2 regions of the Gordonia polyisoprenivorans genome follow, and region 2 is predicted to be linked to the other one. Evidence: riboswitches for the same ligand, from Rfam matches in the RefSeq annotation. Region 2 holds a riboswitch; the other holds the start of a gene.
What was found. A riboswitch is a leader RNA that binds a small molecule or an ion and turns the genes downstream of it on or off. The one in region 2 is predicted to bind cobalamin.

Region 1 (7,248 bases), 2.3 Mb from region 2:
CTGTCGCCGTCTCGACGATCTCGCCTACGGTGTGGGGCTGTGGGAAGGCGTTGTGCGTCAACGTGATCTCGGCGCGCTTCGACCTGTCGTCACGCGCTGACCGCCGAACCAAGGTGATAGAGACGCCGGTGGACGAGACGTCGGTGGCGGGTGAGCTTCCCCGACGCGCAGACGTCGTCATCGTCGGCGCCGGCAGCGCCGGGTCGGTACTGGCCGACACATTGAGCCGCGACGGCACCCGATCGGTACTCCTGCTCGAGCAGGGGAGCGGCTGGCCCGATGCCACGGTTCGCGATCTCCGGACACTGCCGATCAGCGCGTCGTCGGGCTTCGTGACCGTCCACGACGCGCCGCCCGGCCAGACCGTGGTCCGCGGGCGCGGGCTGGGCGGGTCCTCGGCGATCAACGGTGGATATTTCTTGCGCTGGCATCGCGATGATTTCGCGGGGTGGCCCACCGGCTGGGGCGTCGACGACGTCGAAAGGGCCTACCGCGAACTCGACGAGACCGACGGCCCGATGTCGGTGCATCCGTTCGGCGAGGACGATCTTGGGCCGGCCGCCCGCGCCTTCGAGCGATTCTGGTCGACGCGGGTACCGGTCCGCGATGTCACCGACCGGTGGCCGATCATCGGTCTCAACCGAGTGCTGGGCAACAACGAACTGCAGGGCGACAACGCAGTGCTGGGCAACAATGCAGTGCTGGGCACCAACGCCCACCGACTGCGCACGACCTCCGCGGAGGCATTTCTCCGCCCGGCTCTCGCACGTCCGAATCTCGTTGTGAGAACCGGTATTCGGGTACAGGAGATCCTGATGGCGGGACGCCGGGCGACGGGCCTGCGGGTCACGGGGTCGGGGGGCACGGGGTCGGGGGGCACCGACGCCGACATCGCCTGCGCCGAGGTGATCCTGTGCGCCGGAACGCTCGGTACCGCAGGCATCCTGCTGCGCTCGATCCCGGAAGTGATCGGGCCCTCCGGCGTACTCGTCGCCGGCGAACACCGTGAGGTGCTCGTCGGATACCGCAGGCGTTCGCCCGACGATCTGCGGCCACTCCTGCCGACCGTGGTGCACACCGGCGACGGTATCGAGATCCGCTGCTACTCCGACAATTTCGAGCGGTATGTGACCGGATCGGCCGGCGGCTCGCAGGCCATGGGGGTCTGCGGGATGCTCCAGGCGGGCCCCGCGCGGCTCACGTCGGCGTCGGAAGGTTCAGTACGCATACGGTTCGACGACCTCGACGAGTCGGCGACCGCCCCGTTGTGGGCCACGGCGTCGGACGTGGTGGACATGTTGGCGTCCGCCGAGTTCGACGACGTGGTGGAGCCCGATTCGATCTCGGTCGATCCGGTGATCCGCAGTTCGCAGCACGCCTTCGGCAGCCTGCCAATGGGCGTCCGCACCGACTGGCTGGGCGGGGTGGTCGGCGTGCGGGGACTACGGGTGGTGGACGGCTCGATCCTGCCGAGCCCGGGCCGCAGCGGACCGCACGCCACGATCATGATGATGGCGCGGCGGATCGGTGCGGCGCTCGCGGCGGAGCACTGACCGCACCGACCACGCCCTGCGCACCCGAACACATTTCGGGAAAGAAGTTCATCGATCCCGGGAACCTTTGTGCACCGGCATCCGACCACTCTTGCGGCTCGACTACATCTGACTGACGAGAGGCGGGTGGCGAACTGGCCGCAACCGTGGCGATCACCGGCGTGTTCACGCTGTGCGCGGTGATCTACCTCATGCGTGCCTGGCACTCGCCGACCCCACTGACCCGATTTGCCGGAATTCTGCACGTCCTGATGGCCGTCGCGATGATCGCCATGGTCTGGCCGTGGGGCGCGCAGGTGGCACCGATCGTGTCGGTTCTCGTGTTCAGCGGTGGCGCCCTGTTCTTTGCTCATCGCGTGGTCGTCGACGCCGATGCGACGCGGCGTCACCTGCTGGTGGGGTCCTACGACGCGGCCATGATGGCGTCGATGGTGGTGATGTCGGTGCTGATGTCGGTGCCGGCGACGGTGAATTCCGCTTCGGCGGAGGCGAACTCGGCCCAGGGTTCGATGCCTGGCATGGGTTCGATGCCCGGTATGGGCTCGATGAGCGCTATGGGCGTGCCGGGTACCGCGGGCTGGGCGCAGCCGACCGGCGTCGCGGTGCTCGCCGCGCTTTGTGCGGCAGCCTATTTCGCCGCCGCACTGTGGTGGTTCTACGCGCTGATCCGTGGACCCGCGCGCCCGTGGGGTGAGGTGCTGATGGCAACCGGGATGGGCGTGGCATTCGCCGTCCTGAGGTGAGACCCCGGTGCAATCGCCACCGGAATAGTGAAACTACGAGAGAACGAGGATATCGATGGTGAGAAGACGAGCGGCGTTGGTGCTCGCCGTGGCGGGAACTGTGGTGGCGCTGATGATCGGCCTCTCCGGGACGGCGTCGGCGCACGTGAAGGTGTCGGGAATCGACGCCACCGAGGGCGGATACGGCGTGTTGACCTTCCGGGTGCCCACCGAATCCGACACCGCGTCGACCACGGAACTGGCGGTGACCTTCCCGGACGACACCCCGATCATCTCGGTGTCGACGCAACCCAAGCCGGGATGGACGGTGCAGGTGGTCAAGAAGAGCCTGCCCACGCCGCAGAAGGACGACGACGGCAACGAGATCACCCAGTATGTCTCCCAGGTAATCTGGAAGGCGCAGACCCCGCAGGCAGCCATCGCGCCCGGGAGCTTCGACACGTTCAGCGTGTCGGCGGGACCGCTACCCGACAAGGCGACGCTCTCGTTGCCCGCCCAGCAGACCTACAGTGACGGCACCGTCGTGAACTGGAACGAGAAAGCGGTCTCCGGTCACGCCGAGCCCGAGCATCCGGCGCCCGTGCTCTCCCTCGCCGCCGCATCCGGTGGACACACGACCGATCAGTCGATGTCGAATGACTCGACTTCGTCACCGTCATGGCCGGGTATCGCCGGATTGGTCATCGCGATCATCGCCCTGCTGGTCGGGGTAGCCAACCTCGCGCTGATTCGCAAGGGGCGTTCATCGAATTGAGTTGGCGCAGAGCGCTCCTGGTGTTCACCGGGGTGGTATGTGCGTTGGTGATGGCCACTCCCGGCCTGGCCGGCGCACATGCCACCCTGGTCTCCAGCGTGCCCGCCGGCGACTCGCGAGTCGCCATCTCGCCGTCACAGGTGGTGTTGACCTTCGACGAGAACATCAGTGTGGGAGCCGATCCCGCGCGTGTCATCTCGGCACAGGGCGATCGCGTCGACACCGGCTCACCACATCTGATCTCGGCCGGCAACGCCCTGGTCATCCCGGTGCGCCCCGATCTGCCTGCCGGAAGTTATTCGGCCACCTGGCGAGTCATCTCCGCCGACACCCACGTGGTCACCGGGTCCATCGTGTTCGGCGTGCGGGCCGACCCCGGAGCGCCCGCCCCGGTGGCACCGCCGGTCGCCGCCTCGGTCGCCGCACTCGATCGCGCATCGCAGGTGCTGCTCTACGCGGGCCTGGTGGGCGCTGTGGGTCTCGCGGTGGTGTCGCTGATGCTGTATCCGAGAACGTTGGCGCTCAAACGATTCCGACGGGCGGTGGCGTCGAGTTGGGTTCTGGCGGTGCTGGCCTGTGCGGGGACGGTTCTCGTCCGGGCCGCCGAAAAGGCAGATGTCGTTGTGAGCCAGGCTTTCTCGGGCTCGGCCCTCTCCTCCGGCCTCGACGGTGGCGATACGAGGGTGGTGCTCATCAGAGCGGCCCTGGTCGTGGTGCTCGGGCCGGTGCTGTTCGCGGCCGCGCGCCGGCGAGTTCCACATGCGTGGGGTGCAGCGCTGATCGGGGCCTGCGGGCTGGGTGTCGCCGTCACCATCGCCGCCGACGGCCATGCGTCGGTGGGGGATCTGGCATGGCTGGCCGTGCCGGTCACCACCCTGCACGTGGTGGCAATGATGCTGTGGCTCGGCGGGCTGCTCTCGATGGTGCTGATCATATTGTCTTACAAGCACTCCCGGAACCCAGCCGCGGTGGCGTCCAAATCGGCGACACCTGAATCCCCGGAATCCGAACCGCCGACGCCTGAGCTGCTGACACCTGCCGTGTTGCACCGGTGGTCGAGGTGGGCGTTCGCCATGGTGGTCGTCCTGGTGCTCTCCGGGGAATTCCAGGCGTGGCGGCAGATCTGGCCGGTGCAAGCGCTGTGGGACACCACCTACGGTGTCGTGCTACTCGTCAAATCGGCTCTCGTACTGTCGATGCTCGGCCTGGCGGCATACGCGCGTCGTCGCCTCGGCCTCAGCCGTCTTCGGCGTTCGGTGCCGCTCGAGATGGCATGCGGCATCGCTGTCCTCGTCGTCACCTCCGTCTTGGTCACCGAACCGCCCGCGCGCACCACATACGGTCCGCCGGTGCAGGTGGTGGCCCCTCTCGACGACGGCTCGGCACAGGTGTCGGTATCGACAACGCGCCGCGGCGCCACCGTGGTGGACGTGACCCTCGATGACGGTCACGGGACGCCGATCCGGGCCCGGTCGCTGCGCGCCACATTGTCCTCGGAGTCGGCGGGGATTCCGTCGTTGGCGCTGAGATTCGTTCCGGCCCAATCGGACACAACGGACACGGGCTCGCCCGGGTCGGCCCGCTGGCACAGCGTTGCGGCGTCGGTTCCCGTCGCCGGTGCGTGGACACTGACGCTGACCGTGCAGTTCAGCGATTCCGACGCGCAGGTCACCACCGTCGGATTTGTCGTGTGGTGATGCCCCCGGGGTCGTGAGTTCCCGTCGGGAATTCCCCGGTCTGCGAGACGCCTCGTCGATTGATTTCACCGCCGAGGGAGTAGCGTCCTTCGTCAGCGCGTGGGAATCCAGGAAACCGGTGGAAATCCGGTGCGGTCGCGCCACTGTCATCCGTGCCGAACGGGCACGGTCAGCCAGACCCTGGCCCACGTCACCTTGTCCGGACGCGTAATCCAAAGGCTCTCACGTGAATTCTGCATCCTCGGCCGCCGGCCAGATCGGCTCGGCCGGTAGCACCAGATGGACCCGGACCGACTGGGTCCACGCCGCAGTACAACTCGGCGTCATCGCGGCGATGCACGCCGTGGCTTTCGGTGTGCTGTTCATGGTCATCGTGCCGCACCACTACAGCCTTGGTAAGCAGGTCTTCAGTGTGGGTCTCGCCGTCACGGCCTACACCTTCGGTCTGCGGCACGCATTCGACGCCGATCACATCGCCGCGATCGACAACACCACCCGCAAACTGATGAATGACGGCAAACGCCCGAAATCGGTCGGATTCTGGTTCGCCATGGGGCATTCCACGATCGTCTTCGTGATGGCGATACTCGTGGTCGCCGGCGCCCACGCGGTCTCGGCGCTCGCCGACGACGATTCGCCCGCCCGGCATGCGCTGGGCACCATCAGCACGATCGCGTCCGGCTCGTTCCTGTATCTGATCGCGCTGATCAACATCGTTGCGCTCATCGGTATCTGGCGGGTGTTCCGCTCACTGCGCCGCGGTAGTTTCGACGAGGAGCAACTCGACGAGGCACTCGACGGCCGGGGCTTTCTCGCACGACTCCTCGGGCCGGTGATGCGCCGCATCCGGCATCCATTCCAGATGTATCCCGTGGGTGTGTTGTTCGGACTCGGCTTCGATACCGCGACGGAGGTGGCTCTGCTCGCACTCGCCGGTACCGGCGCTGTCGCGGGATTGCCCTGGTATGCGATTCTCGTTCTGCCCCTGCTGTTCGCGAGCGGGATGAGTCTGATGGACACCCTCGACGGCATGTTCATGACCGTGGCCTACGACTGGGCGTTCGCCCATCCCGCACGCAAGATCTACTACAACCTGACCATCACCGGCCTGTCGATCGCGGTGGCGTTGCTCATCGGGACCATCGAACTGGTCAGCGTGCTGCACGACGATCTCGGCTGGGATGACCCGATCACCAACTGGATCAGTGGTTTCGATCTGAACACCGCGGGCATCGCGATCGTGATCATGTTCATCGTCGCGTGGGGTATCGCCATCGCCTATTGGAAACTGGCGCGGCTGGAGCACCGGCTGGTCCGGACCCCTCCGAACCTCGGTGACCATCCACCTCGGAGGAGACAGAACGTCTCAGATCAGCGTCGACCAGTAATCCCAGAAGTGCACACCGATCGCGACGATGATGATCGCGTACCACAGCGGCAACAGCACCCACAGCCAGCCGCGAAGGTCGTGGGCTCGTGGCGAGTCACCGAAAAGCCTTCCGGCGCTGAGGATCAACAGAATCGGCGTCAGCGTCCACACCACCATGCAGTAAGGGCACAGCGCGTTGATCCGGTAGATGCTCTGGAAGGCGAGCCAGTTGACGAAGACGAAACCCAGGGCGAGCCCGAGTGTTTGACCCGCCCAATACCACCGCGGCAGCCAGACGCGGGCGATGGTGAGCACGCCGGTCACGATGATCACCGAGAAGGCGGCGATACCGATCAGCGGATTGGGGAACCCGAAGACACGAGCCTGCTCGGTCACCATCACCGAGCCACAGGACAGCACCGGATTGATGCTGCAACTCGGCACGTACTCCGGGTTGATGAGCAGTTCGATGCGCTCGATCGTCAGCGTCGCCGCCGAGATGAACCCGAGGACACCGAGAATCAGGGTCACGATGCCGGTCGCGGTGGACACGTCGGGGCGCTGAAGCCACCACGGCCGGTCATCGGTGATCACGTCCGCGGCGATCAGCTCGTCGTCGGGCGGTTCGACCGCCGGTGCCTCAGGGTCCGGGGTGGTGCCGGAAGGAGAGGTGGTGCTGCTCATTGCTGGTCGCTTCGTCTCGGGGTGGATTACTGTGCGGTGCCGGCGGCCTGATTGATCTGGGCGAGGAAGGCATCGGGCCCCAGCTGGATGTTGAAATCCTGACCGTTGATCTTCACCGTCGGTGTTCCTTGGACCTGGGAGGCCGTGGTCTCCTGACCGACCCAGTTCTTGAACTGGCCGTCGGAGATGCACTCCTTGACGTTGGGTGCGCCCGCTTGGTTGGCGAAATCAGCGAGCTGATCGTCGGTCAGACCGGATCCGTTCTCCTCGGGCTGATTCGCGTACAGGATGGTGTGGAACTTGAGCCAGATGGCGAAGTTGTCGGCGCCCTTGGTCGCCTCGGCCACACACGCCGATGCATTGGCTGCGCGGGTGGAGTAATTGGTGCTCGACATCCGGTCGAGGATGGCCACCGGCTGATAATCGGTGGCGACCTTGGGATTGCTGC
Region 2 (7,248 bases):
GTTCGGCGGGATCGGCGATCTCACCGGTGAACCGGCCGATGGCGGCGCCGAGTTCGGCCGGCCTACCGACGGCGTCACCGATCCAGAATGGCAGGCGTCCCGGTTGCCCGAACGCCGGAGTGACCAACACACGGTCGTGGGTGATGTCCTCGATCCGCCAGCTGGTGGCTCCGAGCGCGAAGACGTCGCCGACGCGTGACTCGTAGACCATCTCCTCGTCGAGTTCGCCCACCCGCGTTTGTTTCTCGCCGACCATGAACACACCGAACAACCCACGGTCCGGAATGGTGCCACCGGAGGTGACGGCGAGCCGCTGGGCGCCGCGACGTCCGATGAGCACGTTGCGTTCGCGGTCCCAGGTGACGCGTGGACGCAGTTCGGCGAATTCGTCGGACGGGAATCGTCCGGAGATGAGATCGAGGGTCGCCTCGTACACGCCGCGGCCGAGCTCCCGATACGGTGCACTGCGGCGCACGACCTCGAACCATTCGTCGACGTGGAGTTCGTCGATCGAAGCTGCGGCGATGGTCTGCTGGGCCAGGACGTCGAGCGGGTTGGTGGGTACCCGCAGTTCCTCGATCTCGCCCTGCCGCATGCGCGACACCGCCACGGTGCAGTGGATGAGGTCGGTGCGGTGTTTGGGGAACAGCACGCCCTGACTGATCTCGCCGACCTGGTGCCCCGCCCGGCCGATGCGTTGCAGACCGCTGGCCACCGACGGCGGCGCCTCGACCTGGACGACGAGATCCACTGCGCCCATGTCGATTCCGAGCTCAAGCGAACTGGTGGCCACCACGCATCGCAACCGGCCGGTCTTGAGTTCGTCCTCGATCTCGGCGCGCTGCTCCTTGCTGACCGACCCGTGATGTGCCCGGGCCAGTAGGGTCGTGGCCGCCGAGGACGCGCCGCTACCCATCACCATGGCCGGAGCGCCCCCGGCGACCCGCGGGTTGGCTGCGGCGGGCACCGCGGCCGGCGCGCTGCGGGATTCGGCGATCTCGTTGAGCCGTGCGGTCAGTCGCTCGGCGAGGCGACGGGAGTTGGCGAACACGATGGTCGTGCGATTGGCCTCGATGAGATCGACGATCGCCGATTCGACGTAGGGCCACAGCGATCCCGCGGTCGGGGAGAACGCGTCGTCGAGATCCTCGGAACCAGGTGCGTCCGGGGGCGGCGGGATGTTGGCCATGTCTTCCACGGGCACGTCGACGCGAAGATCGAAGGTCTTGCTCGCGGGTGGACGCACGATCGTGCACGGCGCGGCACCGGTCAGGAAGCCCGCGACCACCTCGGGCGGGCGAACCGTCGCCGACAATCCGATGCGCTGTGCGGGCGTCTCCAACAACTCGTCGAGACGCTCGAGGGACAGCGCCAGATGAGTGCCGCGCTTGGTGCCGGCCACCGCATGGACCTCGTCGATGATCACGGCCTCGACGCCGGTCAGTGTCTCCCGCGCCGAGGACGTCAGCATCAGGTACAGCGACTCCGGGGTGGTGATGAGGATGTCCGGGGGTGTGCGTACCAGGCTGCGGCGGGTCGCGGCGGGCGTGTCCCCGGATCGCAGGCCGACGGTGATCGCCGGCTCGGGATCGCCGAGTTCCTGCGCCGCGCGGGTGATGCCGGTCAGCGGTGCACGCAGGTTGCGTTCGACGTCGACGGCGAGGGCCTTGAGCGGTGAGATGTAGACGACCCGGGTGCCGCGTGCCCGATCCGGGCGCGCCGCGAGCCGGTCGAGGGCCCACAGGAATGCCGAGAGGGTCTTGCCCGAACCGGTGGGGGCGATGACCAGCGTGTGGTTGCCGTCGGCGATCGAGGACCACGCCCCGGTCTGAGCGGCGGTCGGCTCGGCGAAGGTGCCGCTGAACCAGCGCCGCGTGGGCGCGGTGAAGCGATCGAGGACCGACGGCGAAGCCATTCACCCATCATCCATGCCCCCTCCGACAAATCGCAGTGGCGGTGTTCTGCTCGGTTTGTCCGATGGGTCGTGCCGGTCACATTTGTCGGGTATAGAGTTCTCGCCAGATGCTGACGGAAACCCGGTGTGAGTCCGGGACGGTCGCGCCACTGTGAGCCGGGCCGGGGAGTCACCCCCGCCCGACGAGTCAGGATTCCGCCGAGCATCGATCCGACAAGCGCTGGGACGCGTCATCCCACGAAAGGACCTCCGATGGTTGCAACCACCCACCAGAACAAGGCACGGGCCCTTGCGGTACCCGACCTCTCCGTCGCGTCGGCAGCCCTGTGGCTGACCGCCACGTTCATCCTCGCCGCGATGGCCTACTACTTCATCGGTTACGACCAAGGTGCCTGGTCGGTGTTCGGCAACGACACCCACATCCATGAATTCGTGCACGACTCCCGGCACTTCCTCGGCTTCCCCTGCCACTGATCGAACGAGCACGGGAGACAACCGAACATGGAGAAGAAATTCATCGGCGCCGGCCTGCTGTCAGGACTGGTCGCCGGGATCGTCGCCTACGTTTTCGCTCGGATCTTCATCGAGCCGCAGGTGGCCAAGGCCATCGACTACGAGGACGGACGCAGTGAGGCCGAAGAGGCCCTGATGACCGCGCACGGGCACGGCGGCCACGAGCACGGCGCCGAGGTGTTCACCCGCTCGGTGCAGGAGAACATCGGCGCGGGTGTGGGGACCATCGTGTTCGCGGTGTCGATGGGCGCGTTCTTCGCAATCGCGTTCACGATCCTGTGGACCTACCTGGCGCATCACCGCACCGGAGCGGACCCACGTTGGGCCGCGGCCCTGATCGGGCTCCTCGGCTTCGTCGCGGTCTTCGGGGTGCCGTTCTTCGCGTATCCGGCCAACCCGCCGGCCGTCGGCGACGACGACACCATCGGTGCCCGGTCGACGGCGTATCTCACCCTCACCGTCATCTCGGTGGTCGCGGTGATCGCGGCGGTCGTGCTCGCGCTCTGGCTGCGGCAACGCTGGGGAGGGCTCGCGGCCACGGCGGCAGCCGCCGTCGGTTACCTGGTGGTCGTGACCATCGCGATCGCGCTACTGCCGGAATTCCACGAGGTTCCCGAGCCGGTCATGAACGGCGACACGATCGTCTTCCCCGGATTCCCGGGAGCTGTGATCGGAGACTTCCGGGTGTATGTGATCGCCAATCAGGTGATCCTGTGGACCGTCCTGACGACGACGTTCGCGGGCATCATGACCTGGCTGAGCCGGTCCGGTTCATCTCAGCGGGTGGCGACGCCGGCCGCGGCACACAGCTGATCTCTGCACCAACGTCCGCCCCGTGCACACGTGCAGGGCGGACGTTGGTGCGTTCGTGGGGTCTGCCGAGAAGGTGGGTGGGTCAGATGAGTACGCAGTCACCGCAGACGGCGCCCCGATCGCCGCTGACCCGATAGATCAAACAGCAACTGCGCCGGCGGAATCTCGGTCCCGCGCGTAACCGCCCGTCCTCGACATGGGGCTCGGCGAGAACACGGTCGGCCGCGGCGACGGCGAGAGCGCCCTGTTCGGGGCGCGCCGTCGCGATGAGTCTGGCGGCGCTGTTGGTCGCCGAGGCGACGTTGCCCCAGAGCGTTCGCCCACTCACGCCGAAGCCGTCGCCGACGGCGTCGGTGAGTGCACCGACGACTCCGTCGGCCGGGTTGGGCCGCACGTCGGTCGCGGCGGCGGTGACCGACAGCGGATACGGCCCGCCCAGTTCGTCCTGCCACCAGAGGTCCTCCGCCGCAACCGAGATCGGCGGTTCGTCGAGCGCAGCCACGGCGATCATCGGAGCGATGAGACGGGCGACCAGCCCGAGGTGGGTCACCGATGCGGCCACCCTCTGCTCGACGGGTGCCGCGGCGCCGGCCCCGAGTGCGGCGCGCACACGTTCCACCCGCGCCTCCAGCATGTGCGGATCCTCAATGAGAGCGGCCATTGTGAGCCACGGGGCATCACACCGTTGCCCGCGGGCATGCGTGCGGACGGCGAAGAAGGGGCCGAGGTCATCGAGAGTGGTCACTGCCGGACGAGCGTAGCCTGCTCGCCGACGGTCTGCGGGGTCGAGGGATGCATCCGGTTCATCAGGGCACCGAAGACCATTCCGATGACCAGCCACACGAGAGCCTGGTTCAGGATCGAATACCACCGGAACTTCCAGAGCACGTCGGCGTCGAAGCCCGGATAGACGATCTGCCCTGGCGCATAGACCCTTCCGTCGATCGTGAGTGGGTGATCGAGGATGTTGGTGATGGGTTGCGGTGTCTCGGTGGCGGCGCGTGCAAAGCCGAACTCACTGGAGTGGTCGACGTTTGCTGACAGATCACCGAGCGATGGCAGGACGCCCAGAACGATGCCGAACAGTATGAGGAAGCCGACTCCGGCCACGAGAATCGCACGTTGCGTTCCGATCCGGCGGTGCAGACGGTGCACGACGTACACCGCGAGGCCGAGTAGGACGAGTGAGATCGCGACCATTGCGAGGTAGAGCTGACCGCGGGTGTCGATCGTGAAGGTGTGCCCGATCGCCGGCGGATTGGCCGGGTACTTCACGAACGGCAGCAGGTAGATACCGAGGAAGCCGAAGCCTGCGATGAGCCAGGACAGATACTGCGCGCGCAGTGCGGTACGGCCCATGAGGATCAGGTAGGCAACGGCCACCAGAGCGCCCATCGCGACGGAGAAGCCGATGATGCCGGTGGCGATGCCCACGGTCGACTGGATCGTCCGGCTGAAGATCTCCGGACCATCGGGTTCGGTCGCCCGACCGGCTGCCTGGTTGAGTGCGTTGAGGATGTCGTCGCGGCCTGATTCGTAGTCGATGGCCTTGTTGATGACGGGTTCGGCGAAGACACGAGCAAAGACGAAGCCCAGGATGCCGGCGATCAGTCCGGCAAGGGCTCCGCGCCCGATGACGCGGAGTTCGGTCATGAATCCGGCTCAGTGGCAGGGGAAGCCGAGGAAGTGGCGGGCGTCGTGAACCCACTCGTGCACGACCATGGTGTGTCCGAACACCGAGCTCATGCCTTCGTCGACACCGATGAAGTAATACGCGAGGAGGGCCAACAGGACGGTGATCCCCAAGATCAGTGCAACGCGTGTGCGCGACAGGGCTTCGGGGGAGACGGCGACACCGGGATGCGGTGTGGCGACGTGAGTACTCATCGGGACCTCCTCGGGGTGATGCGCCCCGGTTGTCTGGCTGTGGGTCGACGGCGATGTGTCTGACTGACCCGTGAGTACGAGTTCACAGTGGCGCAACCGTCCCGGAATCACACCGGGTTCCATACACCGTCGGTGATAAGGAGATCAGTTGTGAAAGTGCAGGTCAAGCGGGTGTCCGGATTGAGTGGATTATCCTTGCCAACTGTTGGGGCATAGGAAGAAACATATTGGCCATTCTGTGTCTTGACGCTGATCGTGACGACTGACACAGTTGGACTGAAACAAGTTCTCATGGCAGCCGACGCTGCTGTCCGATGATCCTGCGAGGTGTCGATGTTCGAGTGGTCCGAAGAAGATCTGATGGTGCGCGACGCCTTGCGGGCATTCATCGACAAGGAGATCCGCCCGCACATCGACGAACTCGAGACCGGTCAGCTCCCGCCCTACGACATCACCCGAAAGCTGTTGTCCACCTTCGGTGTCGACGCGATGGCCAAGGATGCGCTCGAAAAGGAACTCGAGGCCGAGGCGGCCGGTGAGAAGCCCTCGGGCGGCGGGGGAGCCGGCATGGCCGGCTCGATGTTCATGATCGTCAACATCGAACTGGCCGGGGTCTGCCTTGGTCTCGTCGGCTCGATGGGTGTCAGCATGGGTCTGACGGCGTCGGCGATCCGGGGCAAGGGCACCCTCGCGCAGAAGAAGCGGTGGCTGCCCGAACTGGTCACCATGGAGAAGGTCGGGGCCTGGGCGATCACCGAACCCGACTCCGGCTCCGATGCCCTCGGCGGCATGAAGACCACCGTGCGCCGCGACGGTGACGAGTATCTGCTCAACGGGCAGAAGACCTTCATCACCAACGGCCCGTACGCCGATACCATCGTCGTCTTCGCCAAGCTCGACGACGGCTCGGACACCCCGATGCGCGATCGCAAGGTGCTCTCGTTCGTCCTGGACAAGGGGATGCCAGGGCTCACCCAGGGCAAGGCATTCAAGAAGATGGGCATGATGAGTTCGCCCACCGGCGAGCTGTTCTTCGACAACGTCCGCCTCGGCCGGGACCGCCTGCTCGGCGAGACAGAGGACACCGGGTCCGACGCGCGCGGCTCCGAGGGGGCGAAGTCCGGTTTCACCGCCGAGCGCATCGGAATCGCGGCGCTGTCGATGGGCATCATCAACGAATGTCTGCGTCTGAGTGTCGATTACGCGAAGAACCGCAAGCTGTGGGGCCAGGAGATCGGGCGCTTCCAGTTGATCCAGCTCAAACTCGCCGAGATGGAGGTGGCGCGGATCAACGTGCAGAACATGCTCTTCAGTGCGATCGAGCGGGCCAAGGCCGGTAAGCCGCTGAGCCTGGCCGAGGCGTCGGCGATGAAGCTTTACTCGTCGAAGGCGGCCACCGAAGTCGCGATGGAGGCCGTCCAGCTCTTCGGCGGAAACGGCTACATGGCCGAGTACCGCGTCGAACAACTTGCGCGCGATGCCAAGTCGCTGATGATCTATGCCGGCAGCAACGAGATCCAGGTGACCCACGTCGCCAAGGGGCTCCTGGCCTGACTCCGGCGACGCAGCGGGACCGTCCGGTGCGGTGGTCAGTCGGTGCCGGGACTCTCCGACGCCGACCACCGCACCGAGATGACGGGCTCGGCACGCACCACCGCGGCGAGCGCATCCTCGATGTCCCGGTCGTTGCGCTCGGCGCTGTGGACCTGTGCGGTGATGGTCACCACGCCGGCGGGCTCGTCCTTCGCCGCGATCGAGCGCACCGTGAGCTCCGGGCGATGCACGGCGTCGAACACCATGGCCCGCACTGCAGCCTCGTGGTTCTGCGGACAGGTGACCTCGAATAGATAATCGGCCGAAGGTGATTCGCGGCCGGTGTCACCCGGGTACCGGTCGATGAGCCGACCGAGGGGCCGCAACAGTGTATTGGCGATCATCACCGTTGCGGTGCCGATGGCCGCGATCTCGACGAGACCGCCACCGCTGAGCGCGCCGACCGCTGCCGACGCCCACAAAGTGGCCGCCGTGTTGAGTCCGGAGATCGATACGCCCTGCTTCATGATGACACCCGCACCCAGGAAGCCGATACCCGACACGATCTGCGCCGCAACGCGGGTCGG

Region 1: another riboswitch for cobalamin. It lies ahead of J6U32_RS27565 (HoxN/HupN/NixA family nickel/cobalt transporter); the one in region 2 lies ahead of J6U32_RS12180 (CbtB domain-containing protein).

What each region holds. Positions count from the first base shown of each region.
Region 1 covers NZ_CP072203.1:4,990,618-4,997,865, reverse strand. The annotation lists gene mftF (mycofactocin biosynthesis glycosyltransferase MftF) at 1-100, shown strand, start outside; gene mftG (mycofactocin system GMC family oxidoreductase MftG) at 129-1,553, shown strand; gene J6U32_RS22370 (DUF5134 domain-containing protein) at 1,700-2,296, shown strand; gene J6U32_RS22365 (YcnI family copper-binding membrane protein) at 2,352-3,050, shown strand; gene J6U32_RS22360 (copper resistance CopC/CopD family protein) at 3,047-4,747, shown strand; cobalamin riboswitch at 4,812-4,950, shown strand; partial or broken gene J6U32_RS27565 (HoxN/HupN/NixA family nickel/cobalt transporter) at 5,082-5,963, shown strand; gene J6U32_RS22355 (vitamin K epoxide reductase family protein) at 6,114-6,800, opposite strand; gene J6U32_RS22350 (DsbA family protein) at 6,827-7,248, opposite strand, start outside.
Region 2 covers NZ_CP072203.1:2,700,035-2,707,282, forward strand. The annotation lists gene J6U32_RS12175 (ATP-dependent helicase) at 1-1,915, opposite strand, end outside; cobalamin riboswitch at 1,972-2,133, shown strand; gene J6U32_RS12180 (CbtB domain-containing protein) at 2,168-2,389, shown strand; gene J6U32_RS12185 (CbtA family protein) at 2,417-3,241, shown strand; gene J6U32_RS12190 ((2Fe-2S)-binding protein) at 3,324-3,986, opposite strand; gene J6U32_RS12195 (CbtA family protein) at 3,983-4,894, opposite strand; gene J6U32_RS12200 (CbtB-domain containing protein) at 4,904-5,128, opposite strand; gene J6U32_RS12205 (acyl-CoA dehydrogenase family protein) at 5,462-6,682, shown strand; gene J6U32_RS12210 (MgtC/SapB family protein) at 6,718-7,248, opposite strand, start outside.